DNA from 2 places in the Stenotrophomonas sp. YJH_SMC_127 genome. Region 1 is predicted to be linked to the other one. Evidence: riboswitches for the same ligand, from Rfam matches in the RefSeq annotation. Region 1 holds a riboswitch; the other holds the start of a gene.
What was found. Region 1 has a riboswitch for glycine ahead of AC5QAB_RS20315 (trimeric intracellular cation channel family protein). Riboswitches for the same ligand answer to the same signal wherever they lie in the genome.
Positions count from the first base shown of each region.

Region 2: another riboswitch for glycine. It lies ahead of gcvP (aminomethyl-transferring glycine dehydrogenase); the one in region 1 lies ahead of AC5QAB_RS20315 (trimeric intracellular cation channel family protein).

Region 1 is NZ_JCAFVO010000014.1:46,005-53,938, reverse strand. It holds gene AC5QAB_RS20330 (hypothetical protein) at 1-221, opposite strand, end outside; gene AC5QAB_RS20325 (nuclear transport factor 2 family protein) at 225-656, opposite strand; gene AC5QAB_RS20320 (GIY-YIG nuclease family protein) at 801-1,076, opposite strand; glycine riboswitch at 1,117-1,206, shown strand; glycine riboswitch at 1,220-1,325, shown strand; gene AC5QAB_RS20315 (trimeric intracellular cation channel family protein) at 1,408-2,025, shown strand; gene AC5QAB_RS20310 (3-deoxy-7-phosphoheptulonate synthase) at 2,288-3,361, opposite strand; gene AC5QAB_RS20305 (hypothetical protein) at 3,656-3,913, opposite strand; gene AC5QAB_RS20300 (DUF6616 family protein) at 4,004-4,342, opposite strand; gene AC5QAB_RS20295 (DNA alkylation repair protein) at 4,391-5,131, opposite strand; gene AC5QAB_RS20290 (MarR family transcriptional regulator) at 5,128-5,628, opposite strand; gene AC5QAB_RS20285 (ATP-binding protein) at 5,700-6,998, opposite strand; gene AC5QAB_RS20280 (response regulator transcription factor) at 7,031-7,738, opposite strand; gene AC5QAB_RS20275 (retropepsin-like aspartic protease) at 7,845-7,934, shown strand, end outside.
Region 2 is NZ_JCAFVO010000001.1:484,558-492,491, forward strand. It holds gene AC5QAB_RS02240 (phosphoethanolamine transferase) at 1-388, shown strand, start outside; gene AC5QAB_RS02245 (M2 family metallopeptidase) at 1,003-2,967, shown strand; gene AC5QAB_RS02250 (hypothetical protein) at 3,087-3,479, opposite strand; gene AC5QAB_RS02255 (siderophore-interacting protein) at 3,548-4,441, opposite strand; gene AC5QAB_RS02260 (multidrug effflux MFS transporter) at 4,582-5,808, opposite strand; glycine riboswitch at 6,108-6,210, shown strand; gene gcvP (aminomethyl-transferring glycine dehydrogenase) at 6,273-7,934, shown strand, end outside.

The DNA.
Region 1 (7,934 bases):
TCCTTGTCGAAGAACTGGGCGGTGAAGCGCCAGGGGTTCATCGGCTGGTATCCCGCCCGTGGCTCACCGCTGCACGCAGCCACGCCACTGGGCGCGCGGTCGGCCGGCTTCGGCCGACCGTCCACCAATGCCAGCCCGAGCAGATACAGCAGGCCAGGCAGCAGCGCGATGCTGGCGACCAGCACGACGACGGAGATCCATGCGTTGCCGGCGGCACGCATCGCTCAGTGCGCCTTCGGTTTCGGGTACCACAGTGCGTTGACGATGACCCAGCGCTGGTCGAAACGCCCCATGTGGAAGTAGTCGACGAACCACGGGGTTTCCAGCCGCACCGAGGCCGCGTTGCCGGTCACGTCCAGCACCGTGCAGCGGCGATCCCATTGATCCTTCGGGGTCTTCAGCGCGCCCTGTTTCGTCAACGAGACCAGCTCTTCCTTCGACATCCGGCGCAGGCCCAGGCGCTCGTCGGGTGTATCGCCGAGCACAGCGCGCTTGGCCAGGTCCGGATGCAGGGAACGGGCGACGCGCTGCGGGTCGGCCTCCAGCTGGCCATCGACGTAGTCGTGGCAGGTGGCTTCGATGGCCGCGATCGTGGCGGCGTCGGCGGCAGGGCTCGTTGCTGCGGAAAGCGCGAACAGCAGGGCAATCGTGGACATCCGGGTCTCCGGCTCTGGGCGCGGGGCGATCATCGCATGGGCCGAATGGCCCATCCACGCATGACGTGGATCTACTGTAGAGCCGAGCCCATGCTCGGCTCCCGCATCGGGCAGACGGAACAACAGCCGAGCGTGGGCTCGGCTCTACAGAAGCGCAGGATCCGTTGCCTGCAGCCAGGCCAGCTTGCGTTCGCGGGGCTGCTGCTTGAGTTGCCACTCGGCCCGCGAGGCGGCGGCCCGGTCCGGGTATTCGCGCACGGCCAGCACGCGCAGCGGCGGCCGGGCCCGGGTGTAGCGCGCGCCCTTGCCGGCCTGGTGGGCGGCGAAACGCGCCTCCACATCGGTGCTGATGCCGGCGTAATAGCTGCCATCGCGGCATTCGAGCAGGTACAGGAACCACGGGCGGACGGACGGGGCCATGCCTGGATTATGCCGTGCTGCACTGCAGCGGATATACTGGCGCCCGAATGCAGGAGAGAGGCGCCGCGCTGGCGCCCGCCGAAGGCGCAGGCTCCCATGATCGCTCAGGCCGGTGGGCTGGAATCCCACCAACCATGCATTCGACTCGCCGAGCTGGAGAGAGGTCACCGGGCATGCCCGGGACGATCCGCCGAAGGGGCACGCGGCCCATGCCGCTGAACTCTCAGGCAAAAGGACAGCGGGAGCGGCACCGGTCATCGTCATCCCGTCATTGCGCAGGCAGTGGCGGTGGTCGCGCATGGCCGGCCCCACCGCGCCCGGAGCCTGCCCCATGCTGCTGTCCATCATCTACCTGATCGCCATTTCCGCCGAAGCCATGACCGGCGCACTGTCCGCCGGCCGCCGCCGCATGGACCTGTTCGGCGTGGTCATGATCGCCTGCGTCACGGCCCTCGGGGGTGGTTCACTGCGCGACATCCTGCTCGGCCACTACCCGCTGGGCTGGGTGAAGCACCCCGAGTACCTGGGCTTCACCGTGTGCGCGGCGCTGATCGCCACCTGGGTGGCGCGCTGGATGCACCACTTCCGCCGCACCTTCCTGGTGCTCGATGGCCTGGGCCTGATCGCCTTCACCCTGATCGGCTGCTCGATCGCGCGCGAAGCCGGCCATGCAATGCCGATCGTGCTGATCGCCGGCATGCTGACCGGCGCGTTCGGCGGGGTGCTGCGCGACATCCTCTGCAACGAGGTGCCACTCATCTTCCAGAAGGAGCTGTACGCGATCATCGCGCTGCTGACCGGCGCGGCCTATCTGTTGCTGCTGCACTGGGGCGTGGCCGATGCCACCGCAATCCTGTGCTGCCTTGGCGGCGGCTTCGCATTGCGCCTGCTGGCGATCCACTACCGCTGGGAAATGCCGAAGTTCGTCTACCACGACGAAGTGCATTGAGCCTCTTCGTAAAGTCGAGCCATGCTCGACTGCTCTTTGCAGGAAACCAACGCGCTTCGCGCGCAGGTCGGGCATGGCTCGACGCTACAGGAAGCGGTATCACCACCCCGGCGATGTACCTGGCGCTGTCGCTCATGCGCAGCGCCAGGCGCATCGCCGGTGCAGATGGGCCGGCCTCCAACTCCGACCGGCCCTGATCGCGGCCGCACCCCCGCAGGCGCTGGCCGCCATCCACACACGTGCCGCACTCAGGCGGCTTCGATCAGGCTGCTTCGGACACCTTCACGTCGCGACGGGCGCGCACGGCCGCAGCCAGACGCTCCAGCACCGTCACGGTGGTGTCCCAGTCGATGCAGCCATCGGTGATGCTCTGCCCGTAGACCAGCGGCTGGCCTTCCACCAGTTCCTGGCGGCCACCGACCAGATGGCTCTCGATCATCACGCCAACGATGCGCTGTTCGCCGTCTTCCAGCTGAACAGCGATGTCCTCGATCACCTTCGGCTGGTTCTCGGGGTTTTTCAGGCTGTTGGCGTGGCTGGCGTCGATCATCAGGCGCGTCGGCAGCTTGGCCTTGGCCAGCACCTGGCAGGCGTCGGCGACGCTGCCGGCGTCGTAGTTCGGCTGCTTGCCGCCACGCAGGATCACATGGCAATCCGGATTGCCGGTGGTCGACACGATGGCGGTGCCGCCCTGCTTGGTGACCGACAGGAAGTGATGCGGATTGGACGCCGCACCCACCGCGTCAGCGGCGATCTTCACGTTGCCATCGGTGCCGTTCTTGAAGCCGACCGGGCACGACAGCCCCGAGGCCAGCTCACGATGCACCTGGCTTTCGGTCGTACGCGCGCCGATCGCGCCCCACGCCACCAGGTCGGCGATGTACTGCGGCGAGATCACATCGAGGAATTCGACACCGGCCGGCAGGCCGAGCTTGTTGATGTCGCGCAGCAGGCCGCGGGCAATGCGCAGGCCCTTGTCGATCCTGAAGCTGCCGTCCAGGTCCGGGTCGTTGATCAGGCCCTTCCAGCCCACCGTGGTGCGCGGCTTCTCGAAGTACACGCGCATGACGATTTCCAGTTCGCCGGCCAGCGCGTCGCGCAGCGGCTTCAGGCGCTGGGCGTATTCGATGGCGGCCTTCGGGTCGTGGATCGAGCACGGGCCCACCACCACTGCCAGGCGGTCGTCACGGCCGTGCAGGATCTGGTGCAGGGCCGCGCGCGAGGCGCTGACGGTGTCGGAGGCTTCATCGTCACAGGGCAGCATCGCCAGCAGCTGGGCAGGCGGTGTCAGCGGTTCGATGGTGCGGATGCGCAGGTCGTCGGTGTGCGGGGGCATTGCAGGAGATCTCCGGAACGTTGGGGTCCCCAGCGTGGCGGCATGAAAAAAGCCGCCAGGTTCGCTGGCGGCTTTCGGGAATGCGTCTGAAGCTTTCTTCAGGGTGAGCGCAGTCCTTCCTCCGCCAGTGGCTTCGGAAAGTAATACCAGTAAAAGCGGGTGGCGGCTGCGTTCATGGGGTGTATTGATAGCACAGCTTTTGCGCAGTGCAAAATGTTTCATCCGCAACCGCGGGTGCGGTTCAGCGAGGCGCGCGCCGGCGCTGCCCACGCGGCAGCAGCCACGCAAAGCCGCTCATTTGCCATGCACTTCCACGTCCAGCAACAGGCCTTCGTGGATGTCGGCCCAGCGCTCCAGCACGCGGTCCAGCTCCTGCCTGGCCTCGTCCAGCTGCTCGGGATTGAGCAGGGAACGGGTGGTGTAGAGGTCGGAGACCAACCGCCGCAGGGCCGCCTCCGGGATGGCCACCGACGGCCCTTCCCGCCCCGGCAACTGCAATGCCGGGCTGTCGCCAAGCGGGCCGAACAGCGTGACCTGGAGCGTGCTCTGCATGATCAACTTCCCTGCGGATGGACATGGGCAATGTCCTGTTTACCGCGTCCGGGTGACAGGCGCATGTGCCATGCGCGTCCGGAGACGCTGCTACAAGGCGGCCAGGTCGGCAAGGTGCTGCCCCATCCCATCGTCTGCGCCGACGGCGTTGATGGTGGCGAAGTACTGATGCCAACCGGTGGCGGCAATGCCGGCCACCAGCGCGTCGGCGTCCGCGCGGCTTGCACAGCGCCAGACCGCATAGAACTGCTCATCGCTGCCGTGCTGTACGCCCCTGGCAATGCGGCCCATCGCCAGCAGTGTGATGCGGACTGGATCGAACTGCTGCATGCCTGCACCGATACGGGCGAAGAAGGCATTCCGCTGCTCGGGCTGGAGCGTGGTCCAGGCGGGGGTGGCGGTGTAGAGCTCGATGAAGGTGTGCGACATGCTGCTTCTTCCTTGAAGGTTTGGGGGGTTGCCGGCCAGCGGCCGGCACTACCGGAGCGAGCGCATGGCGCGTTTGCGGATGTAGGCATTGGCATCACCAGGGTGCTGCTGTTGCCAGCGCGCGCACAGCGCACGCAGCCACTGCGGCTGTGTCTTGCCGGCATCATTGAGCCAGTTGCCGACCGAGTCCTGCACATAGCGCTCCGGGTCGTCGGCGAGTGCTTCCAGCATCGCCTCTGCAAGTTCCGGCTGCCGCTTGAACAGCGCGACATGTGTGGCCCACACGCCGCGCGGGCGCAGCGCTTCGCAGGCGAAGCGGCGCAGGTACGGCGATCCTTCCTGCGTCCATGGTTGCAGGTACTCCAGCGCCTGCAGTGGTGCGGCAACAATGTCGGCACGCAGCGCCAGCCACGCCCATTCGCGCACGCCGAAGTGCGGGTCGTCAGCCAGTGGCCGCATCGCCTGCAGCTTGGCCGGCAGCGTCGCGTCGGCTTCGCCGCCGATCAGGTAGCAGGCCCAGCCACGCACCGTGTCTGACGCATGCCCCTGCCAGCGCGCAGGCTCCCCCTGTCCGGCTTCGTGCAGCAACCGCGCCGCCAGCGCCATGCGCTGGGTGATGCCCTTGCCTGAGGCGTCGCGCATGCATTGCAGCGATTCCGGCTCAAGGGCAGGCGCCACCACCTGCAGCAGCGCGGTGAAATCCACGGCCAGGCATTCGGCCAGATGGGTGGCAGCAGCGCTGCCACTGTTGAGTGCATGCAGCCTTTGCGCAGGAACGGGCGTGCTCATGCTGCCGATTCCCGCCCGCCGTCCGTATGCTGCCAGACCTTGTGCAGCAGCTGCGACAGCTGCTGCTGTTCACCCGCATCCAGGCCGTCGAACAGGCCGCTGATCCATTGCGTGTGCTGCTCGAACAACGACTCGGCCAAGCGCTTTCCCGGTGCGGTCAATACGATCTGCAGACGGCGGCCATCCCCGTCATCGCTGCGACGCTGCAGCAGGTCTTCACGCTGCAGGCCATCGAGCAGGCCGCTGATGGTGGCACGGGTCACGCCGGCACGCTCGGCCAGCAGGTGCGGCGGCAGCGTGCCACCGGCCCCGTGCAGCAGGAACAGCACGACGAAGCGGCCCTCGCTGAGCCCATGCGGTGCCAGCCGCGCGGCGCAGTCGCGATCGATCGACGAGGACAACGAGAGCAGCTGGAAGCACAGGCGCAGTTGCGCGATGTTGGCGTAGCCGCGTCGCTGCGATTCCTCCAGCAGGGCCTGATGCTTGGCTTCGATCATCTCACGAACACGATATGGTTAGGCGCCTAATCATATCCCCGATAGCCGCCATCTGTAAACCACAGCCGATATCAGGGGAGCTTTCCCAGCAGCAGTCGCGCGATCAGCCCGCCGCCCTCGCGGTGCAGCAGCTGCAGTTCGCCTACGTGACGCCTGGCTACGTTGGCGGCCATGGCCAGTCCCAGCCCGGTCCCACCGGTAGCGCGACTGCGCGAGCTTTCGCTGCGCTGGAACGGTTGCAGCAGGCGGACACGATCAGCTTCGGCGATGCCCGGCCCGCGATCCATCACATCCAGCTGCACCCCATGTCCCCACACGGCGACATGCAGCTCCACGGCGCCCGCGTAACGCTCGGCGTTGTCGATGAGATTGTCGACCGCGCGCCGGAGCAGCAGCGCATCGCCATGCCACGGCAGCGTATCCGGGCACTGAAGCGAAATGTCGACCCCGCGCAGCAGCGCCCCTTGCAGGCATTCCTGCAGCAGGGCAGCCAGATCCAGCGAGCGCATCTGCAAGGGCTGCAGCTCGCCGCGTGCATAGTCCAGCACCTGCTCGATCATCGCGTCCATGCGTTCGATGTCCGCCACCATCCGGGCGGCCTGTGGTGCGGGAGCGAACTCGGCGCGCAGGCGCAGGCCGGTCAGGGGCGTGCGCAGGTCATGCGCCACTGCCGCCAGCATATGGGTCATGTCCTGTGCCTGGACCCGCAGGCGTTCGCGACCGGTGCTGATCGCGGCGGCCAGCATCTGCACTTCGCGTGGGCCATCGTCGGGCAATGGCGATTCGGCCTGCAGGTCGACGCGTGCGCTCGCTTCGGCCAGGCGCCGCAGCGGGCGCCCCAACCGGATCGACGCCCACGCCGCCAACGGCGCCAGCAGGATCGCACCGCCCAACAGGGCGAGCATCACCTGGCGGCGCCAGGCCGCCAGGTCACTATGGTCGCTGCCGACCACCCGCCAGCGGCCGTCGGCCTGGCGCATCCCCAGTTCAAACGGCGGCCACTGCATCGCGGTCAGCAGCGCGGCCTGTGATTTCAGCACGCCAGCACGACCGGAGGCGTCCAGTACCGCGCCACCCTCGATGACCTGCACATCGGGCGCCCTGCCCTGCCCCGTCCATGCCAGGCGTACATCCTCGGCCGGCATGCCCATCTGCGCGGCCGCCAGCTGCGCGAGCCAGTCGCTGGCGCTACCTTGGGGGGGCGCGTCCTGCGTCGCCCTGCGCAATCCCAGTGACGCCGGCGCCTGTTCCCCACGCAGTACCTGCATCGCATGGTCCAGCCGCATCGGTGGCGGCGCGGGCCGGGGCATCCAACCCACCACGGCAACGCTGACCAGGGTTGCCAGCAGCAGGCTGGCCAGCGCCAGCATCGCGATCCAGCGTGTGGTCGACCACCGGCTGCTCACAGCACCTGTACCTCAGCGTCGAAGCGATACCCTTCCCCGCGCAGTGTCTGCACGAGGGCTTCTGCCCCGGACGCGGCTTGCCCGAGCTTGCGGCGCAGGCGGCTGATCGCGAGGTCAATGGCACGGTCCACGCTGTCACTGGCTTCTCCGCGACTCAACTGCAGCAGCTGCTCACGCCCCAGCACCCGCCCGGGACGTTCGGCCAGCGCCAGCAACAGGGAAAACTCGCCACGACTCAGCACCAGCTCGGCACCGTCCGGTGCGAACAGGCGACGCTGGTCGGGCAGCAATCGCCAGCCATCAAACCGCAGCTCGCTGGCCACCTGCGTGCGCAGCTTGTCCTGACGGCGCAGCAGTGCGCGTACCCGCGCCAGCAGTTCACGCGGATCAAAGGGTTTGGCCAGGTAGTCGTCCGCGCCCATCTCCAGGCCGATCACGCGGTCCGGTGCAGCCCCCATCGCCGACAGCATCAGGATCGGGATCGCCCTCGCCTGCAGCCTGCGGCAGACCGACAGCCCATCCTCACCGGGCATCATCCAGTCGAGGATGATCAGGTCCGGTCGTTCGGCCTGCAGCAGCACGTCCAGTGCCGCCGCATCCGCCGCCAGGCGTACCTGGTAGCCGTGCAGCAGCAGGTGGTCGGCGATGGCGTCGCGGATGCTGGCATCGTCGTCGACGACGATGACACGGATGGGAGTACTCATTCGGACAGTATCCAGCACCTGTGTATCAGGACGGTATCAACGCCGATATTCCGGCGATACGCCGCCGTGCGCCAATGGTTACCCACGATCACTGCGGAGTCTTCCCTTGCGCCTCTTCCTGTTGCCCCTGTTCGCCGCTCCCTTGCCTGCGCTCGCCTCCAACGCCGCCGCGCACATCCTGCCGATGTGGATGCAG
Region 2 (7,934 bases), on a different contig from region 1:
CGAAGAGATCACCAACAGCTACGACAATGCCGTGCTGTACACCGATCACTTCCTGACAAAGGCCATCGGCACGCTGCAGGGCATGCAGGATTACGACACGGCGATGATCTACCTGTCCGACCACGGCGAGTCGCTGGGCGAGAAGGGGCTGTTCCTGCATGGTGTGCCCTACGCCATCGCCCCGGCCGAGCAGACCCGGGTACCGATGACGATGTGGTTCTCGCCAGGCTTCGCCAGCAGCCGTGGGCTGGACCTGCAGTGCGTGCGCAAGCGTTCGGCGGCGTATACCGACCATGACAACCTGTTCCCGTCGGTGCTGGGCCTGATGCAGGTGAAGACCTCGCTGTACGAACGCGACCGCGACGTGTTCGCCAACTGCGAGAGTTGAGGGGTGTTCGGCAGGGCTTGCAGCCCTGCACCTGCGGTAGTGCCGGCCGCTGGCCGGCAGCCTCGACAGCAACAGCAACAGCGTGCATTCCTTGGGATGGCGGGGTGGGCCCGGTGGCGGGAGACGCCGTAAACCCATCCTTGGGGGCTTGGCCGCGGCATCCATGCCGCGGACACTCCCGCCACCGGACCCACCCCGCCTTCGACAGTTTTCCGCGATCTGTTGGAACGATCTTGGGGTCAGATCCGTTTTCCGGAGGAAAACGGATCTGACCCCATTTTGATTGTCGATACCTGACAGATGTGTCGACCAAGGTCGACACCTACCAACAGCCGCCACGATCTGTCAGAGGTGGGGCGGTGTGGGCTTGCAGGACCGTTGGCGCCATGGATGGCGCCATCGAGCCCCCATGGATGGGTTTACGGCGTGTCCTGCAAGCCCACACCGCCGCGCCATCCCACGGATACCCCGCTGTTGCGGTTGCTTCGGCGGTTGCTGTTGCTTGTGCTCTGGCCTCTGCGGGTGCCGGGCGCCGCCCGGCCGACTTCCGCCACTTGCGGTGGCAGCGGCTGCCCACTAGCCTTCGGCCGTCGTTCACCACCCAAGGACCGCCCGTGAAACACCGTCATCTCCTGCTGGCCTCGGCAATCGCCGCCGCCACGCTGGCCCTGGCCGCCTGCAAGAAGGAAGCTGCCCCAGGCACCGATACCGCCAGCAGCAGCGCCCCGGCCGGCGAAACCGCCGACCAGTTCGTGGCCCGCATCAATGCCGAGTTCAAGGCCGCCTACCCGGAGATGACCTCGGCGCAGTGGCTGTCCTCCACCTACATCAACAGTGATTCGGAACGCATCGCGGCCAAGGCCAACGAGCGCTCGCTGACCCAGCTCAACAGCTGGATCGAACAGGCTGCGAAGTTCGACGGCAAGCCGATGAGCGAGGACAGCAAGCGCGCGATCCACCTGCTGAAGCTGATGTCGTCGATGCCGGCACCGCGCGACCCGGCCAAGCTGGCCGAGCTGACCCAGATCGCCACCCGCATGGAAGGCAGCTATGGCGCCGGCAAGTACTGCACCGATGCCAACGATCCGAACTCCTGCCGCCAGCTGGGCGAGCTGGAGCAGGTGCTGGCACGCAGCCGCGACTATGACAAGCAGCTCGACGCCTGGCAGGGCTGGCACAGCACCACCAAGAACATGCGCGGCGACTACCAGAAGTTCGTCGGCCTGGTGAACGAAGGCGCCAAGGGCATGGGCTTCACCGATGCCGGCCAGATGTGGCGCAGCGGCTATGACATGCCGCCGGAGCAGATCGGCCCGGAAACCGACCGCCTGTGGGAACAGGTCAAGCCGATGTACGAGCAGCTGCACTGCTACGCACGCGGCAAGCTGGACAAGACCTACGGCAAGGACAAGGCCGAAGTGGGCAACGGCCTGATCGCCGCGCACCTGCTGGGCAACATGTGGCAGCAGGACTGGTCGAACCTGTGGGACCAGCTGGAACCGTACCCGGGCGCCGGCAGCCTGGACATCACCGCGGCGCTGGAGAAGCAATACCAGACCAACCTGAGCGCGGCGCTGGCCAAGGCCGGCAAGGATGCCAACGTGGCCGCGCAGTACAAGGCGCAGCGCGAGGCCGAACTGCGCACCGCCAAGCAGATGACCGAACGCGCGCAGGACTTCTACGTGTCGCTGGGCATGCCGTCGCTGCCGCAGTCGTACTGGGAACGCACCCAGTTCATCAAGCCCGATGACCGCGATGTGGTCTGCCACGCCAGCGCCTGGGACATGAACATGGAAGGCGACGTGCGCACCAAGATGTGCATCAAGCCGAACGAAGAGAACTTCACCACCATCTACCACGAGCTGGGCCACATCTATTACGACCTGGCCTACAACCCGCTGCCGCCGCTGTTCCAGGGCGGTGCCAACGATGGGTTCCATGAAGCGATCGGCGACACCATCGTGCTGGCGATGACCCCCAAGTACCTCAGCTCGATCGGCCTGGTCGATGCGCCGACCGAAAGCCGCGAAGCGGTCATCAACAACCAGATGCGCATGGCGCTGTCGGGCGTGTCGTTCCTGCCGTTCGGGCTGATGATCGACCGCTGGCGCTGGGGTGTGTTCGATGGTTCGATCACCGCCGACAACTACAACAAGGCATGGTGGGACCTGAAGGCCAAGTACCAGGGCGTGGCGCCTGCCAGTACCCGTGGCGAGGAGTTCTTCGATCCGGGCGCGAAGTACCACGTGCCAGGCAACACCCCGTACACCCGCTACTTCCTGGCGCGCATCCTGCAGTTCCAGTTCTACAAGGGCCTGTGCGACGCGGCCGGCTACAAGGGCCCGCTGCATGAGTGCACCTTCTACGGCAACAAGGAAGCCGGCCAGAAATACTGGGCGATGCTGAGCAAGGGTGCCAGCCAGCCGTGGCAGGCCACGCTGAAGGAGCTGACCGGCACCGACAAGCTCGATGCCGGCCCGATGATCGAGTACTTCACGCCGGTCAACGAGTGGCTGAAGCAGCAGAACGAAGGCCAGATGTGCGGCTGGCAGGCCAACGCGGCACCGGCGGCGAAATGAGAAAAGGGGCGGGTCCGCAAGGATCCGCCCCTTCCTGGTAGTGCCGGCCGCTGGCCGGCAACTACGCGATGAAGACCCCGCGGGCAGCCGGCCAGCGGCCGGCTCTACCGGAATGCCTGTCAGCTGTCCTTCTTCGCCGCCATCGCCGCGGCCAGGTCCGCCTTGAACTCCTCGAAGGTCTGGCCCTTTTCCTTCGCTTCGGCCTGTGCGGCGTCGCGCAGCGCATCGGAGTACATCAGGCGCACCGGCGTGCCGTTGCGCTCGTGCAGTTCACCGGCCTGCATGATCAGCGCCAGTACCTGCGCGGCGGAGTCACTGTGGCCGGCGATACGGCCGTCCATGCCCAGCACCCATTCGCCATCGCGGCGCACGACACCGGCCAGCAGGGTGCGCTGCGCGTCGCGCAGTTCCGCATGCGGCTCCACCGGCGAGGCCTGGGCAGCGGCCTTGTTGGCGGCCTGCTTTTCCTGGCGACGGCGCTGGTCGCGGCGGGTCTTGGAGCTGGTGGACATGGTGCGGTACCGCTGCGAGGGGGGCGCAAGGATAGCGCACCCCGCCCGCCACACCGCTTCACACCCCCTCAGTCCAACACTTTCCCGTGCCGCCAGTAGCCCATGAAGGTGATCGTGTGGCGGTCCAGCCCGCACTCGCGGACCAGATGGCGACGGATCGCCATCACCGCTCCCGCCTCGCCTGCCACCCAGGCATACAGCGGCCCCGCCACGCTGGCATCGGCCTGTTCCCAGAGGATCTGCGCGTCGACGTCGATCTCTTCCAGTTCTTCGCCAGCGACCACGCTCGAGGCGGCCAGGCGCGCCTGCACCGCCTGCAACAGAGGCGCCCCGTACGCCGCCTGCCCGCGCGGCAACCAGACCAGCTCGGCCGTGGCCGGCGCCTTCAGGCGAACCGCATCACCGGCCTGCGCCACTTCCAGCAGGGCCAGCGTACGTGGCGGATCCACCCTGGCCGCCAGTTCCTCAAGAATGCCGGCCACTGCCGGCAGCGCGGTCTCGTCAGCCACCAGCAGCACCTGGCCAACGCCGGCCGGCGGCTTCCATTCCCAGCCCTCGCTGCTGTCGGCGCAGTCGGCATCCGGGGCCAGCAGCACCACGCGGTCGCCCGGCCGTGCATGGATGGCCCATCGCGAGGCCGGCCCGGTCTCGCCATGCAGCACGAAATCAACATCGACTTCGCCCTGCTCTGCACGCAGCTGGCGGATGGTGTAGGTGCGCATCGGCGGGCGCTGATCGTCCGGCAGGGCCCGGTAGCGCGGGTACCAGTCCTCGCCGCTGGGGACCTGCGGCGCCTCCTGGCCGGGCAAGGGGAAGAACACCTTGATGCGCTGGTCCGGCCCTCCGGTCGCCATCCGCGCCACGTCGGCACCGGTGAACACCATGCGGTCCAGGGAAGGGGAAAGAACGCGGCGCTCCTTCAGCGCCACCTCGAACAGGCGGTAGGTCTGCTGCGCAGCCATGGGGAACCTCATGCAACGACAGTGGATCGGCTGGCTGTCGTGCACCTGTGCACCGGCTGGCTGGAGTGCCCAGCCTAGTCCGGTGATTTCCCGTCGCAAGCGTTGCGGGCGCCACGGCCCGCCCTACCCCTGCGCGCTGCTCAGTGACCCGTGCAGGCTGCCTGCGCCGCGCGTTCGCGCCGGTGTTCCCAGTACCAGAACACGAAGCCGGCGCCGAAGAACCCAGCCTGGCCCAACGCCAGGTGCAGCGGGCTGGCGCTGAGCAGCGGCGACACCACGCCGGCCACCACGGTGCTGATCATCAGCTGCACGAAGGCCTGCAGCGACGAGGCCAGGCCGCGCTGGTGCGGGTACATGTCCAGCACCGCCAGCGCCAGGATCGGGAAGATCAGCGCCATGCCCATGCCACCCAGGAAGATCGGCAGCACCGCCCACGGCAGCACGAACTGCGGCGCCAGCGCCACGTAGCCGACGTTCAGCAGCACCGACAGCGCGCACAGGCCGAAACCAATGGATACCTGGCGGGTGGGCGTGGTGTGCCCGGCCATGCGCCCGGACAGGAACGAGCCGGTGGTCATGCCGCCGATGGTGGGGATGAACAGCCAGGCGAAACCGCCCTCGCCCAGGTGCAGGTGTTGCATCACGAACACCGGTGCCGAGGAGATGTACAGGAAGATGCCACCGAAACCGATGCTGCCGGCCAGCGCCAGGCGCAGGAAGCGCGGATTGAAACCGATGCGCACGTAATCACGCATCAGCACCCGCGGCGACAACGGAACGCGCGCTTCGAGCGGATGGGTCTCCGGCAGGTAGCGGGCGGTGGCCGCCAGCAGAACCAGTGCGAACACCACCAGGAACCAGAAGATCAGCGGCCAGCCAGCACCGCTGAGCAGGATCCAGCCACCGATGATCGGCGCGATCGCCGGGGCGATGCCGAACAGCATCGACACCTGGCTCATCAGCCGCTGCGCGTCGTGACCGTGGTACAGGTCGCGGATCACCGCGCGGCCGACGATCATGCCGACGCCTGCGGACAGGCCCTGCAGGGCGCGGAACCCCAGCAGCGTGGTCAGATCGGTGGACAGCGCACAGCCGACCGAGGCGCCGACGAACACCACCAGGCCGCCAAGAATCACCCGCTTGCGGCCCCAGGCATCGGACAGCGGGCCGTGTGCCAGGCTCATCAGGCCGTAGAACAGCAGGTACACGCTGATGGTCTGCTGCACCGCCACCTCGTCCACCGCCAGGCGCTGGGCCAGCTGCGGGAACGCTGGGAAGATGGTGTCGATCGAGAACGGACCGAACATGGCCAGGCCGGCGAGCAGCAGGGCCATGCGGCGGGTGGAAGGAGCAACAGCGGCGGTCATGGAGAAGGCGTCCGGCAGGGCCATGCGCGGCACGCACGGCGGGCGCCAGTCCCCTGCAGCAGGGACGGCGCCAGATGAATTCGGGTATCCGCCCATCATAGGTGGGGATTGCGCCTGATGCCATGCAGCAGTGCACAAAACGCACGGGCGGGCCATCGGCCATTCAGGCGCCGCGGCCGGGCCCGCAGGCGGCTGGCGCGCCCGCAACGGGCTATAATCGGCGGGCAACACGGTGGGAGAAGCGGAACACCGCTGCCGAAGGCGCAACGCCCGTAATCGCTCAGGCCCGATACCACCCGTAACACAACTCTGGAGAGACCGGTTCGATCCGGCGCCGAAGGGGCACGAAGCCGCGGTTTTCCGCGCTTCCAAACTCTCAGGCAAAAGGACAGAGGGGCGCCCCGCAGACCGCCGACCGGCGGCTTGTGCCCGTGCGTGTGCCCTTTCCTGACGGATCCTTCGCCATGTCCCAGAACACCCCTTCCCTGCGTGAGCTCGAGCACCACAATGCGTTCGTCGAGCGCCACATCGGCCCCAACGATGCCGAGATCGCGCAGATGCTCGACGTCGTCGGCCACGCGTCGCTGGATGCGATGACCGATGCCATCGTACCGGCCAAGATCAAGTCGCCGGCGCCGCTGGCACTGCCGGAATCGATGACCGAAGTGCAGGCACTGGCGAAGATCCGTGCGATCGCCGACAAGAACACCGTGCTGCGCAGCTTCATCGGCCAGGGCTACTACGGTACCCACACGCCGAACGTGATCCTGCGCAACATCCTGGAAAACCCGGCCTGGTACACCGCCTACACCCCGTACCAGGCCGAGATCTCGCAGGGCCGCATGGAAGCGCTGATCAACTTCCAGACCCTGTGCGCCGACCTCACCGGCATGGAAATCGCCAACGCCTCGCTGCTGGACGAAGCCACCGCCGCAGCTGAAGCGATGACCCTGGCCAAGCGTTCGGCCAAGTCGAAGTCGGACACCTTCTTCGTGCACGACGCCGTGCACCCGCAGACCCTGGAACTGCTGCGTACCCGCGCCGAGCCCATGGGCATCGTGCTGCGCGTCGGCACCCCGGCCGAGGCACTGGAAGCAGAAGCCTTCGGCCTGCTGCTGCAGTACCCGGACACCTTCGGCCAGATCGGCGACTACAAGGCGCTGGTCGAGGCCGTGCACGCGCGCGGCGGCCTGGTGGCCGTGGCCACCGACCTGCTGGCGCTGACCCTGCTGGCCGCCCCGGGCGAATGGGGTGCGGACATCGTGGTCGGCAACAGCCAGCGTTTCGGCGTGCCGTTCGGCTTCGGCGGCCCGCACGCCGCATTCATGGCCTGCCGCGACGCCTACAAGCGCTCGATGCCGGGCCGCCTGATCGGCGTCTCGGTCGATGCCCAGGGCAACCCGGCCTACCGCCTGACCCTGCAGACCCGCGAGCAGCACATCCGCCGCGAGAAGGCCACCTCCAACATCTGTACCGCACAGGTGCTGCTGGCGGTGATGGCCTCGATGTATGCCGTGTACCACGGCCCGGAAGGCCTGACCCGCATCGCCCGGCGTACCCACCGCCTGGCCTCGATCCTGGCCGCCGCGCTGCGCGAGGCCGGCGTGCAGGTCGGTGGCGACTTCTTCGATACGCTGCACATCACCGGCGTGCATGCCGATGAGATCCACGCCAAGGCACGCGCCGCCGGTTACAACCTGCGCGCGATCGACAGCGACTCGGTCGGCATCAGCCTGGACGAGACCGCCACCCGCGGCGACGTGGTCGCGCTGGCCGCCGTGTTCGGCGCGCAGGCCGACATCGATGCGCTGGATGCCAGCACCGCCGACGCACTGCCGGCCGGCCTGCTGCGCCAGTCCGCGTTCCTGACCCATCCGGTGTTCAACACCCACCACAGCGAGCACGAACTGCTGCGCTACCTGCGCTCGCTGGCCGACAAGGACCTGGCGATGGACCGCACGATGATCCCGCTGGGCTCGTGCACCATGAAGCTCAACGCCACCGCCGAGATGATCCCGGTGACCTGGCCGGAGTTCTCGCAGATCCACCCGCTGGTGCCGGCCGACCAGGCGCTGGGCTACAAGGAACTCATCGACACGCTGGAAGCGATGCTGGTGGAATGCACC